Regions from separate parts of the Cellulomonas sp. EB106-03-03-XG116 genome, predicted to be linked through region 2. Evidence: predicted binding sites of a transcription regulator. Region 2 holds the regulator's gene; the other holds the start of a gene.

Region 1 (6,602 bases), on a different contig from region 2:
CCGGGATGATCCACTTCCAGATCCCCCTCGGCTGACGGCCGGGGCCACGGACCGCGGCGCCGCCCGGATCAGGCCTTCGAGTGGATGGTGACGACGTAGCCGTCGGGGTCACGGAGCGAGAAGGTCGTCCCGAACGGGCTCTCGAACGGCTCCTGCACGATCGGCACGCCGGCCTCGACGAGCCGGGTGTGCAGTCTCGCCGCGTCCGGGTGGTGGAACCACACCCCGACCCCGGCCCCGAGCTGCGGGGCGGCGTCGAGGTCGACGCCCGGGAAGGGCACGCGCACCGCGAACGCCGTCGCTCCGGCGCCGCCGGTGGAGAAGACCACGGCCTGGGGGTTCGGCGCCGGGAGCCGGGTGAGACCGACGAGGCGCTCGTAGAAGTCGGCGGAGGCGGCCAGGTCGCGCACCTGGAAAGAGACGAAGTCGGGGCCGGTCGTGCCGGTGGGGACGGAGTTCATGTCAACATCCTGACACTGTCACGGGGGTGTGTGTCAAGATGCTGACATGAACGACGCCGCCGACGCCGCTCTCGCCAAGGAGCTCGGCATCCTGCTGAAGGCCACGCAGGCCGCGCTGCACCACCGCATGGACGAGGCGCTGCGCCCCCTCGGGCTGACCGTGTCCCAGTACGCCTGCCTGAGCACCCTGCGCGCGGAGCCGGGCATCACGGGCTCCGAGCTCGCCCGACGCACCTTCGTCTCCCGGCAGTCGATGAACGTGCTCGTCCAGGGCATGGAGCGACTGGGTCTCGTCGAACGCGCCGAGGAGCCGGGGCCCCGGCGGGAGCGGGCGGTGGCCCCGACGCGCGCCGGCACCGCGGCGCTGGCGGAGGCGGAGGTGCGGGTGGCCGGGGTGATGGAGCGGATGCTCGGCGGGCTCGACGCCGCGGGGCGGGCGGCGCTGCGGGACGCGCTCGTGGCGAGCAGGGACGCGTTGCTCGCCGACGACGACTGACGCGCGCCTCAGAACGGAAGCGGTTCGTCAGAACGGGGGTGGGGCGTCGTAGGGGTCGGTGGTGGCGTCGTGGGTCTGCCCGGTGCCGGGTCGGGTGAGGTAGCGGTGGCCGGTGGGGGTGAGCCACTCGTAGAGCCCGGGGCTGATCTGCCGGAGCCGGAAGCCGCCGTCGGTCTTGAGGCGGTGGTGCCGGTGGCAGACCGGTCCGAGGTTGTCGGCGTCGGTGCCGCCCACGGGCGCGTCGGGGTCACCGCCCGGCAGAGGGTGGAACTCCTGGGTGTGGTCGAGCTCGCAGCCGCATGCCGGGACCCGGCAGCCGGGTGCGGCGCAGGTCTTGTCCCGGACGCGGATGAGTTCTGCGAGGGCGGCGGGTGGTCGGTAGCGCTCGCGGCCGACGTCCAGGACCCGGTCGGTGAGCGGGTCGGTGACGACTCGCTGCCAGACCCCGCCGGCTGCGAGGGCGCGGGCCTGCACGGCGTCGATGGGGCCGTGCCCGTCGAGGTGGGCGGGCTGGTCGTCCAGGCCGAGCAGGGTGGAGGCGGGGATGGTGATCCGGACCTCGGCGCCCGGACGACCCGAGCAGCGGGTGCAGCCACGACGAGCGGGCGTGGGTGTGGTGCTGGGGGCGAGGGCGGTTGCCGTGGTTCCGGTCGGCGCGCTGGGCTCGGTGGCCGCGGTCGGAGCGCCCGACGCCACGCGTTCCGTTCGTGCGCTCGGCGCGGTCGCGACGGTGTCGGGCTCGACCTCGCCCTCGGTGCCGGTGGCGGTGGCGGTGGCGGTGGCGGACCCTGGCGGTGCGTCCGGCGCTCCGGCCGGCGACGCAGGGTCGCCCACCCGCGGCGCTGCGTCGTCGTTGGTGGCGGTGTCCCCGACCGGGGTGAGGGTGGCGATCGGGATCGGCTCGACCGGGCGGGTGAGCACCAGGCCGTCCCGGTCCGCGGAGGTCGCGCCGTTCCACGACCGTCGCGGCACCGGCGGGACCGGCAGGCCCGGGGCCAGGTGGACCTCGAACGCCGGACCGTCCGACTCCGGCACGTCGCCGACCACCAGGTCCCGCAGCCCGTCGGCGCGCAGCTGGTCCAGGGTCCGGTCGTCACCCAGGGCCTTGGCGGTCTTGGCGGCGTGGGTGAGGACCCCGTCGACCCGGAGTGCGTCCGCCGCGTCCAGGACCAGCCACATGGAGGCCATGCCGTCCGGCTGCGGGCGCGGGTGGGAGACCCTTCTCGTGCAGCGGGCGCGCTCGCGGCGGGCGGCGGCGCCCTCGGGGTCGACGAGCCGGATCTCGCGCTCGACCCGCTGACGGAACTCGGCGATCGAGCACTGGTCGGCCTCAGGCAGCACCGCGTCCTCGACGGCGTGCGCGACCTGGAACGACAGGTCCGCCAACCCCGACGTCAGGACCTGGGCCTTCGCGGGGTCGAGGTGACCGACCTCCAGGGCCTGGCGGGTCGCGCCGAGCATCCCGTCGAGCACCAGCGCCCGGTGCACGGTCTTCGTCGCGGTCACCCGCGGCCACCCGAGGCGCATCGCCAGCTCGTCGCCTGCCACGCAGGCCTGCGTGGGCGGGGCACCGGCCAGCGGGGACCACTCGGGGCTCATCTCGTCCCGGGAGGCGAGTTCGGCGATCAGGCCGAGGGTGCGGGCGTGCTGGTAGGACTCGATCCGGGTCTGCGCGGCGATCGCCTCGACCAGGACCGCCGAGGGCAGCACGTCCGGGTCCAAGCCCCGCAGCCAGGCGTCCAGCTCGGGTCCGGGCGGGCACGCCGCGATCGCCTCGATCTGTCGCTGCTCACCGGTCCGAGGCGCCCCACCCGCGGCGACGACGGGGTCCGGGCCGAAGTCCGTCAGGCACGTCCCGTCGGGTGCGTAGACCGGCAGCACCACGGCGGCGACCGGGTCGCCGTCGGGGTGTTCCTGCAGGTCAGATGCCATGGAACGACACTACCGACGGCCACCCACACGACCCCGGCGATCGACCCCCGCCCTGGGGACGGAGCACGACGACGGCACCTGTGGACGACTCGGCGCCCCGCAGCCGCGCGGCGGGTCCCGCGGGTGGGCCCCGCGGGCGAGCCCTGTTGCCCCGGCAGGCCGACCGCCCGCCGGGGCAGACCGCGACCGATGACGCGCGAGAGGCCCGCCCCCGGGCGGGGACGGGCCTCTCGGCACTCGAGTGGAGGTGGCGGGAATCGAACCCGCGTCCGATGACGTGGAACCAGGACTTCTCCGGGCGCAGTCTGCTGCGCTTTTCTCGGCCCCCACCATCACGCAGACAAGTGGTGGACAGGCTCAGTCACGTGAAAGTCCCCGCAGCCCCCGTGACGAAGGCTACGAGCAGTGGCTCCCTAGATGACGCCAGGAACTGAGTCGGAAGCTAGCTCAGGCTGACGGACTTCGAGGCTCGCTCAGGCGGCGAGGGCGAAGTCGGTGCGCTTGTTATCGGCACCTATGGGTTTACACGGATCGTTAGCGAGATAACCGTGTGTCCTCGGCCCGCTTCTCCTGGCTCGACGATCACCGTCGAAACCGATCACCCCCATGTGGAGTTGTCAATCGCCGCGACCCTCGTCCGATCGCCCTCGCGGGCCATCGGCTGCCGGCCGCAGCAGGTCCAGCATACGGGTGCAACGCCGCGGCTCGCACCGTGATTCCCGTGGGACTGCCCGCTCGACCTGCGTCCTGCGATCGACCGGGGCACCATCGGCGCAGATGCCGCCGAGGACCCGGGCGGCGCGCACCGCGCGAAGGACCGACCATGCCGCAGCACGACTCCGAGAGCACCCGCCCCGAGGACCTCGACGCCGATCCCCGCGACGGCCGCAGCGAGACCGCCACGGAGCGGATGGACCGGAACTGGAACGAGCTCCTCCAGGAGCTGCGCGTCGCCCAGACCGGGGTCCAGATCCTGACCGGCTTCCTGCTGACGGTCCCGTTCCAGCAGCGGTTCCTCGACCTGGACGAGTACCAGAAGACCGTCTACCTGGTGCTGGTCGTGCTGGCACTGACGGCGACGGCGTTCATCGTCGCGCCGGTGTCGCTGCACCGGATCCTGTTCCGCCGGCACCTGAAGCGCGAGCTGGTCGACTCGGCGGACCGGATGGCGCAGACGGGGCTCGCCGCGCTGGCGCTCGTCCTCGGCGGCTCGGCCCTGCTGCTGTTCGACGTGGTGGTCGGGCGGACGGCCGGGATCGTCGCCGGCGCGGTGACGCTGACCGGCCTCGCGGTCGTCTGGGTCGCGCTGCCGTGGCGGCTGTCGCACCGCGCGCGGCGCGAGACCGCCTGACGACGCCCGCGGTCAGCCCCGGAGGAGCCGCGCGATCACCCGCGAGCCCGCCTCCGGCGAGGCGTGCGGTGAGCCCGTCACGGCGCCGAGGAGCAGCGCGATGTTCGAGACGCTGACGACCGCGAGCGCCGTGTCCCAGTCGGCCTCCGCCGGCTCGGGGTCCGCGGGGTGCCGCTCGCGCCCGACCTGACCGGCGAGCTCGGCGAAGCCCTCCTCGTAGAACGCGCCGAGCTCGGCCCGCGCCTCGGGGTGCCGGACGGCGAAGGACAGGATCTCGAGCGACAGCAGCAGGTCGGTCTCGTCGACCATGGTGTGCAGCGCCGCCGACACCCACGGCTCCAGCCCCTCGTCCGCCAGCGGGGGCAGGCCGGGCTGGGCGGTGGCGGCGGCGATCTGCCGGCGGGCGACCTCGAGGAACAGCTCGTGCTTCGAGCCGAAGTGCGCGTACACGGCGCCCTTGGTGTACCCGGCGTCGGCGGCGATGTCCCCGAGGGACGCCCCCTCGTAGCCCTGCCGGGCGAAGGCGCGCGCGGCGGCGTCCAGCAGCTCGGTGCGCGTGCGGCCGGCGCGCTCGGCGCGGCGCTCCTCGGCTCGCCCGCTCCCGCCGCGGCGCCCGACGTTCTCCGACGCGTCGGCCAGCCCGCGGGACGCCTCGCGCAGGCTCGCGGCGACGGCGTCGGACACCTCGGGGACGACGGACTGCACCTGCCTGCCGATGAGCCGGGTCAGCGCGGCGGTGGCGTCGGCGAGCGCACGGGTCGCAGCCCCGATCGAGTCGTCCGCTGCGTTCCCGTCGGGGACCTGGTCGTCCTGCCTGCGTGCCATGCCGCCATCCTAGACCGCCCCGCGTACCGACCGGTATCCCAAGCTGTCGCACGAACAACGCACCGCATCTACCTGCGGCGACGCAACCAACGCTCCACGGATACCCCCTGGTATCCAACTCCACATCCTGCTACGTTCCGTCACGTACCGGTCGGTATGCGAGCCGACGGAGCGACGAGCGAGGGAGTGCGGAGATGGACGCAGCAGGTGTGCTGACGGTCCGCGGGCTGCGGAAGCGGTACCGGGGGCGCAGCGGCGTGCAGGCCAACGACGGGATCGACCTGGACGTGGCGGCGGGTCAGGTCGTCGGCCTGCTCGGCCACAACGGGGCCGGCAAGACCACGCTGGTCAACCAGGTCGTCGGGCTCGTCCGCCCGGACGAGGGCACGATCCACCTGGACGGCGTCGACGCGGTGGCGGAGCCCGCCGAGGCCCGGCGGCGCACCTGCATCCAGGCGCAGGCGAACGTCCCGATCACGGGCCTCACGCCGCGCCGGGCGATCGAGCTGGTGGGGCGCATCCGCGGCGCCGACCGCGCGGCGGTGCGGGCGCGGACCGACGAGCTGCTCGACGCCCTCGACCTGCGCCCGTGGGCCGACACCCCCGCGGAGAAGGTGTCGGGCGGCATCGCGCGGCTCACCGCCTTCGCGATGACGGTCGTCACCCCGGGCCGGCTCGTCGTCCTGGACGAGCCGACCAACGACGTCGACCCCGTCCGCCGCCGGCTGCTCTGGGGCCGGATCCGCGCGCTCGCCGACGAGGGCCGCGCGGTGCTGCTGGTGACGCACAACGTCCGGGAGGCCGAGCGGGTCGTGGACCGGCTCGTCGTGCTGGACCGCGGCCGGGTGCTGGCGGACGACACCCCCGCGGGCCTCACGGCGCACCTGCAGGGCACGCTGACCGTCGAGGCGGACCTCTCCCCGGGCGCCGTCGACGCCGGCTGGCGCTGGCACCCCGCGGTGCGGGAGGTGGCGAGCGCGCGCGGCCGGGAGGTCGGCACCGTCCGCGCCGCCGACGCCGCGGAGGTCGTGCGCTGGGCGCAGGACGAGGTCGCGGCGCACCGGCTGGAGCGGTACGCGCTGACGCCGGCGTCGCTCGAGGACGTGTACGTGGACCTCGTCGGCCACGAGCAGCACGCGGGCCGGGCCGCGGGTGCGGAGGTGGCGGCGTGACCACCGTCCAGCAGACGCTCCTGCTCACCCAGTGGCAGTTCCGCCGGCAGGCGACGATGCTGCCGCTCCTCGTCCTGGTCCAGGTGTTCCTGGCGATCGCGACGATCCTGGGCTTCGGGCTCGTCATCGGCGACCCGCCGCCGGACCAGGCGCTCTACCTGGCGACCGGCGCCCCCACGATCACGCTGGTCATGGTCGGCCTGGTGATGACGCCGCAGATGCTGTCCCAGTCCCGGACGGAGGGCAGCCTCGACTGGATGCGCACGCTGCCGGTGCCCCGCGGCTCGTTCCTGGTCAGCGACCTGCTCGTCTGGACGCTGATCGCGCTGCCCGGCATGGTGCTCGGCATCGTCACCGGGGTGCTG
Region 2 (6,602 bases):
GCCGCGGGCGACCGGGAGCGTCCGCTCCCACCAGTCGAGCACGTGCTCGAACCGCACCAGCCGGTGCTGCGGGCGGCCCGACCGGGTCAGCTCGTGGCCCTCGCCCGGGAACAGCAGCAGCTCGGCCGGCACCCCGCGGCGCTTCAGCTCGACGAACCAGCGCTGCCCCTGCTCGACCGGGCACCGCCAGTCCTGCTCGGAGTGGATGACGAGCGTCGGCGTGGTCACGCGGGACACGTGCGCCATCGGCGACTGGGCCGCCACCTGCGCGCGGGCCTCCTCGTCGTCGCCGTCGCCCAGGTACTCCAGGCCGAAGAACCAGCCGATGTCGCTCGACCCGACGAACGACACCGGGTCGAGGAAGCCGCGCTCGACGATCGCGCCGACGAACCGGTCGGTGCGGGTGGTCAGCCACGCCGTGAGGTAGCCGCCGTAGGAGCCGCCCATGACGCCGACCCGCTCGCCGTCCAGCGCCGGGTCCTCGAGCGCCGCGTCGAGCAGGGCGAGGACGTCGTCCGTGTCGACCGTGCCGAAGCCGTGCTGGATCGCCTTGCCGTGCGCCGACCCGTAGCCGGCCGCACCGCGCGGGTTGCCGTAGACGACCGCGTAGCCGGCCTCGGCGAGCGTCTGCACCTCGTCGAACAGGCCGACCGTGTACTGGGCGTAGGGGCCGCCGTGGATCATGAGGATCGTCGGGTGCGGGCCGGCGAACCGCTCCGGGTCCGGCGTGACGACCCAGCCGTGCACCGGGTAGCCGTCGGGCGCGGTGGCCGTGACCTCGCGCGGCGCGCGGACCCGGCCGGTGGCGCGCAGCGGCGCCGACCAGTCGGTGAGCGCGCGGGTCTCCCCCGTGGCCAGGTCGACCGCGTGCAGGTCGCCGGACGTGGCCGGGCCCGCGGCGGTGACGACGGCCACCGGCGCGTCGGTCGCCGCGGCGACGCCGTGGGCGACGAGGCCGGTGAGCAGGTCCCGGGTCGAGCCGTCGGCGCGGTGCTGGCGCAGGACGACCGTGCCACGGTGCAGCACCCCCGCGAGGACGCCGTCCGCCGTCACGGCGAACGTCCCGGGGTCGAGGTCGACCGCCTCGGCGTCGGTCAGCCGCTCGGGGGCGCCCGCGGCGGTCGGCGCGGCGTCGCCGGCGGTCAGCGGGAGGCGGAACAGCCCCGTCTGGCTCGCGACGAACTCCCGGCCCGACGACCCCATGTCCTGCGCGAGCAGCCACAGGGCCGCGCCGTCGGCCGACGGCAGCGCCGCGGCCACGGCGAGCGTGCTGCCGGCGTCCGCGTCGGTCAGCGGGACGAGCGCGTGGTCGGCCTCGGGTGCGGTGTCCACGACGACCGCGTCCGAGCGCAGGTCCTGGTCCTTGCCTTCGTGCCGGGCGGCCACGGCGACGACGTACCGCCCGCCGGGGAACCAGGCGACCTGCTCGACGTCGGTGTCGCCGGACGTGATCTGGCGGGCGGCGGGCTCGTCGGCCTCGGCCGTGGGCAGCGCGGCGCGGGCACCGGGGTCGGCGGGCACGTCGACGACGAACAGCTGGCGGCGCTTGTCGCGCGTGAAGCCGACGCCGTCGTTGCGGTACGGCAGCTCGGTGATGTGCCGGGGGCGCTCGGCGCCGGAGTCGCCGTCGCCGTACCGGCCCTCCTCGGGCACCCGGGCGACGAACGCCAGCGTCGCGCCGTCCGGCGAGAACCGCGCGGTCTGCACGCCCAGCGGCGCGTCGGTCAGCCGGACCGGCTCGCCGCCCGCGGCCTCGACCAGGAACAGCTGCGGACGCCCCTTCGGCTCGGCGCGCAGGAACGCGACCCAGCGGCCGTCCGGCGAGACCTGCGGGTCGGTGTCGCGGTGGCCGCGGGTCAGGCGCTGCGGCGGCGTGGCGCCGTCGGTCGCCACCCGCCAGAGCTGGCCGGTGTACTCGTCGGACTCGAGGTCCGGGGCGGTGCGGGCGACGACGGCGAACGAGCCGTCGGGGGCGACCGCGGGGGTTCCGGGGGCGTGCAGGAGCGCGAGGTCAGCAGGGATCACGGATCCGACGGTAGTACGCGCGGGGCGCCCGCGGGGCCGGAGACGCCGCTCCGGGACCCGCGCGGGCGGGTCCGGGACGGGTGCAGGCCGGCTGCGTGCCGGGTGCGTCGCGGGTCGGCGACCCGCGCGGGGCCTCCCGGCGACGCGTCAGGCGGTCGGCGCGTCCTCGGCGGGCGCATCCGGCGACGCGACGCGGGCGGCGTCGGCGGCCTCGTTCTCCGCACGCAGCACGGTGATCGCCGCCTCGAAGTCCTCGAGGCTGTTGAACGCCTGGTAGACGCTGGCGAACCGCAGGTAGGCCACCTCGTCCAGGTCGCGCAGCGGGCCGAGGATCGCGAGGCCGATCTCGTACGCGTCGAGCTCGGCGCTGCCGCTCGCGCGCAGGTTCTCCTCCACGCGCTGCGCGAGCACCGCGAGGTCGTCGTCGCTGACCGGTCGGCCCTGGCAGGCCTTCCGGACGCCGTTGACGATCTTCTCCCGGCTGAACGGCTCGGTGGCGCCCGACCGCTTCACGACCGACAGGCTCGCGGTCTCGATCGTGGTGAACCGGCGGTTGCACTGCGGGCACTGGCGCCGGCGGCGGATCGACAGGCCGTCGTCGGACGTGCGGGAGTCCACGACGCGGGAGTCGGCGTGACGGCAGAACGGGCAGTGCATGGACGCCTCCTCCGGGATGTGGTGCACGCGCCGGGGCGGGACCGCGACGATGCGCGCCCGCCCGGACGACCGGGACACGGTAGGGCTCCGGGAGCGGGCGGTGCAAGGCGGATCCGCGCAGGGGTGAACCCGCTGGTCACGAGCGGGGGAAGCGGTGCCCGGGCAGACGACGAGGGTGGCCGCTGCTGCGGCCACCCTCGTGGGGACGCCCCCGTCCCGTCTCGTCCGGACGACTCGCCTCGTCCGGACGGTTGCTGCACGCCTCTGCGTCCGACCCGAGGGCCGTGACGACGACGCGTCCCTCGCGGCGAGCCCCCCAGCCAGCCGTTCGAGGTGGCACCACAGTAGAGGCGCGCCTGCCAATTACGCAAGCACCGAGTGCCGTAATCCGTTCGAGACCTGCACGGCGACTGACCAGCGGCTTCGGAGCGGCTCGAATCGACGATCCAGGCCCGCTCGCACGGGTCGCGGCGACCGACCCGCCGTCAGGAGCCGGCGGGGAGCAGCAGGACCTGGCCGGCCTGGAGCGAGGCGTCCGCGAGGCCGTTCAGCTCCTGCAGGCCGAGCACGACGTCGCGCACGTCCTCGCCCGGGCCGGCGACGCTGGCGGCGATCGCCCACAGCGTCTCTCCCGACTGCACCGCGTGCGTCGTGACCTCGGTGGCGCGCTCCGGCGACTCGGCCACGGCGCGCCCGCCGACCAGGCCGCCGAGGACGACCGCCAGGCCCAGGAGGGCGACGACGACACGACCGCGCCGCGTCAGGTGGAGACGGCCCTCGCCGCCTGCGGCGACCGGCCGGCGCGCATCCCCGTTGCGCCGGGCGGGAGCCTGCCGGCGCGCCGGACGGGCGATCCCCGGGTGTGCTGCGATCGCGCTCATCCCCACCACTTCCCTCCTGGGCCGCCGGGCGACCCGAGTCGAACACCTGTTCGTTCGAACGCTTGTACGATGGAACCACACCCCACCGACGATGTCGAGACACGATCGAACAGGTGTTTGATCCCGCCCGTCCGTCCCCCTACGCTCGGTGACGTCGGGTACAGCGCACCACGAGGCACTGACACGCCCGCCCGACGGACCGCCCCGGACCCACCTGCGGGCGGCCTGACCAGGGCGGACGGGACGGGAGCGGGGACATGGCGAGCGACGGGACGGGCACCGCGGCGGGCCTCGGCGAGGCGGCCGTGGCCGAGCTCGGGGACGGCGACGGGCTCACGCCGCGGCAGCGGCTGGTCCTCGAGACCGTGCGCGCGTCGGTGGAGTCGCGCGGCTACCCGCCGAGCATGCGGGAGATCGGCGACGCCGTCGGCCTCACCAGCCCGTCCAGCGTCAAGCACCAGCTCACGGCCCTCGAGCGCAAGGGCTACCTCCGCCGCGACCCGAACCGGCCGCGCGCGATCGAGGTCGTCCAGCCAGACGACTCGCGCGGCGTGGCCCCGCTCCCCGGGCTCGCGGGCGTCACCGGCATCGGGGACGCCGACTCCGCGGCCCGCGACGGTGCGCCCGAGGCCGCGTACGTGCCGGTGGTCGGCCGGATCGCCGCCGGCGGACCGATCCTCGCGGAGCAGCTCGTCGAGGACGTGTTCCCGCTCCCCCGCCAGCTCGTGGGCGCCGGCGAGCTGTTCCTGCTCAAGGTCGTCGGCGACTCGATGATCGACGCCGCGATCTGCGACGGCGACTGGGTCGTGGTCCGCCGGCAGCCCGTCGCCGAGAACGGGGAGATCGTGGCCGCCATGCTCGACGGCGAGGCGACGGTCAAGACGCTCAAGCGCGCGGACGGCCACGTGTGGCTGCTGCCGCAGAACCCGGCGTACTCCCCGATCGACGGCGACCACGCGCAGGTGCTCGGGCGCGTCGTCTCGGTGCTCCGCAGCCTCTGACCCGGCGGGGCACCGCCCCCTCCCGGGCCCGGGTCAGACCTCCCCGCGCAGGGCGGCGAGCGCGCGCCGCACGTCCGCCGCGTCGTTCCAGACGTGGAACGCCAGCCGGACCCGTCCCGCGCGGCCGGCGACCCGGCAGCCCGCGGCCAGCAGGGCGCCGCGCCGTCGCCCGTCGGGGTCCGGCAGCGTCACGATCGCGCTGCCGCCGGACCCGAGCCCGAGGCCCGCGCGGAAGTCGTCGGCGAGCCCGATCGCGTGCGCCTGGACGGCGTCGGGGTCCACGCCGGCGAACGCGTCCAGCGACTCGGCCGCGCCGAGCCACGCCTGCCAGGCCGGCGACACGTCGAACCGCCGCGCGTCCCCCGCCAGCCGCATCTCGGGCCCGTAGCAGGACGCCCAGGGGTCCTCGCCCGCGTACCAGCCCGCGTGCACGGGGCGCAGCGCGTCCTGCGCCCCGGCCCGGACGGTGAGGAAGCCGGTCCCGCGCGGCGCGCACAGCCACTTGTACGCCGCGGTCACGCTGACGTCGTACCGGGACGCGTCGACGCGGAGCCACCCGGCGGCCTGGGTGAGGTCGCACAGCGTCCGGGTGCCCGCCGCCCGGGCGGCCGCGAGCACCGCCTCGTCGTCGAGCACCGCGCCCGTCGCCGACTGCACCAGCGAGTAGGCGACCAGGTCGACGCCCGGCACGACGGCCTCGGCCAGCCGCTCCGCCGGCACGTGCTCGACCCGCAGCCGGTCCTGCGCGAGGAAGGGGAACACCACCGAGCTGAAGTCGCCCGCCACGCACACCACGCGCGCGCCGTCCGGGAGCGACGCCGCGGCCACCGCCGCCATCGCCGAGACCTGGGACCCGATCGCGACCCGGTCGGCCGGCACGCCGACCAGGGCGGCGAACCGCTCCCGGGCGGTCCCGACCGCGCGCTCGTACCGCGCCACGTCGAGGCCGCCGGACGACCAGCGGTCCACGTCCTCGTGCAGCGCCCGGGCGGTGCGCCGCGGCGCGACGCCCGCGGTGGCGGCGTCGAGGTGCCCCGGCGCGGGGTCGAAGTCGGAGCGCAGGTCGGCGAGGGAACGCATGCCCTCAGCCTCGTCGGCGCGTACCCATGCAGACAAGCACCGATTCCGCACCGACCCATGCATCCGCCTTATGGTGGGTCCATGGTCGCCCGCAGCCTCGACGCCGCCGCCCTGCGCCTCGTGCGTGCCGTCCGGGACACCGGCAGCGTCACCGCCGCCGCGCGCGAGCTCGGGCTGACGCAGCCGGCGGCGAGCCAGCAGCTGCGCGCCGTCGAGCGGCTCGTCGGCACGCCGGTCGTGGTCCGCGCCGGGCGCGGCGTGCGGCTCACGGACGCGGGCCGCGTGCTCGCCCGGAACGCCTCGGCGGTGCAGTCGGCGCTGGACGCGACGCTGGAGGAGGTCGCCGCCGTGGCCAGCCTGCGCGCGGGCCGGGTGCGCGTGGCGGCCTTCCCGTCCGCGGCGGCCACCCTGCTGCCCGCCGCCCTCGCCGCGCTGCGCGCCGCCCACCCCGGCGTGGGCGTCACGCTCGTGGAGGCGGAGCCGCCCGAGGCGCTGGCCGAGCTCGCCGCCGGCCGGGTGGACGTCGCCGTGACGTTCCGCGACGCGGGACCCGACGCCGGGCCGGCGGACGCCGGCGGGCTGCGGCGGGCGGCCCTGCTGCGGGACGAGGTGCTGGTCGTGCTGCCCGCGTCCGACGGGCGCGCCGACGGCGAGCCGGTCGACCTCGCCGGGCTCGCCGACCGGCCGTGGATCGCGGGCTGCCCGCAGTGCCGCGCGCAGCTCGTCGGCACCTGCGCCCGCGCCGGCTTCGCCCCGCGGGTCGACTTCGCGACCGACGACTACCTGGCGGTGCTCGGCCTGGTCCGGGCCGGCCTCGGCGTCGCGACGCTGCCCGGGCTCGCGCTGGCCGCGCTGCCGCACCCCGGCGTCACGGTGCACCCCGCCCGGCCCGGCGCCGCGCGGCTGGTGGAGGCGGTCGGCGAGGCGGGCACCGCCCGGGTGCCCGCCGTGGTCGCCG

Evidence for each region. The regulator LexA, encoded in region 2, represses DNA repair genes until DNA is damaged. The targets are predictions, from matches to a motif close to TCGAACANNTGTTCGA.
Region 1: the regulator LexA is predicted to act here: its motif matches at 3,147-3,162, upstream of AC3WUG_RS03245 (DUF222 domain-containing protein).

What each region holds. Positions count from the first base shown of each region.
Region 1 is NZ_JBYTEP010000004.1:105,643-112,244, forward strand. Features, by position in the region: gene AC3WUG_RS03230 (GNAT family N-acetyltransferase) at 1-35, shown strand, start outside; gene AC3WUG_RS03235 (VOC family protein) at 69-461, opposite strand; gene AC3WUG_RS03240 (MarR family winged helix-turn-helix transcriptional regulator) at 508-957, shown strand; gene AC3WUG_RS03245 (DUF222 domain-containing protein) at 985-2,889, opposite strand; RNA gene ssrA (transfer-messenger RNA) at 3,129-3,495, opposite strand; gene AC3WUG_RS03255 (DUF6328 family protein) at 3,713-4,240, shown strand; gene AC3WUG_RS03260 (TetR/AcrR family transcriptional regulator) at 4,253-5,065, opposite strand; gene AC3WUG_RS03265 (ABC transporter ATP-binding protein) at 5,260-6,237, shown strand; gene AC3WUG_RS03270 (ABC transporter permease) at 6,234-6,602, shown strand, end outside.
Region 2 is NZ_JBYTEP010000042.1:42-6,643, reverse strand. Features, by position in the region: gene AC3WUG_RS14600 (S9 family peptidase) at 1-2,025, opposite strand, end outside; gene nrdR (transcriptional regulator NrdR) at 2,173-2,682, opposite strand; gene AC3WUG_RS14590 (LysM peptidoglycan-binding domain-containing protein) at 3,168-3,563, opposite strand; gene lexA (transcriptional repressor LexA) at 3,821-4,564, shown strand; gene AC3WUG_RS14580 (aminotransferase class V-fold PLP-dependent enzyme) at 4,598-5,644, opposite strand; partial or broken gene AC3WUG_RS14575 (LysR family transcriptional regulator) at 5,726-6,602, shown strand, end outside.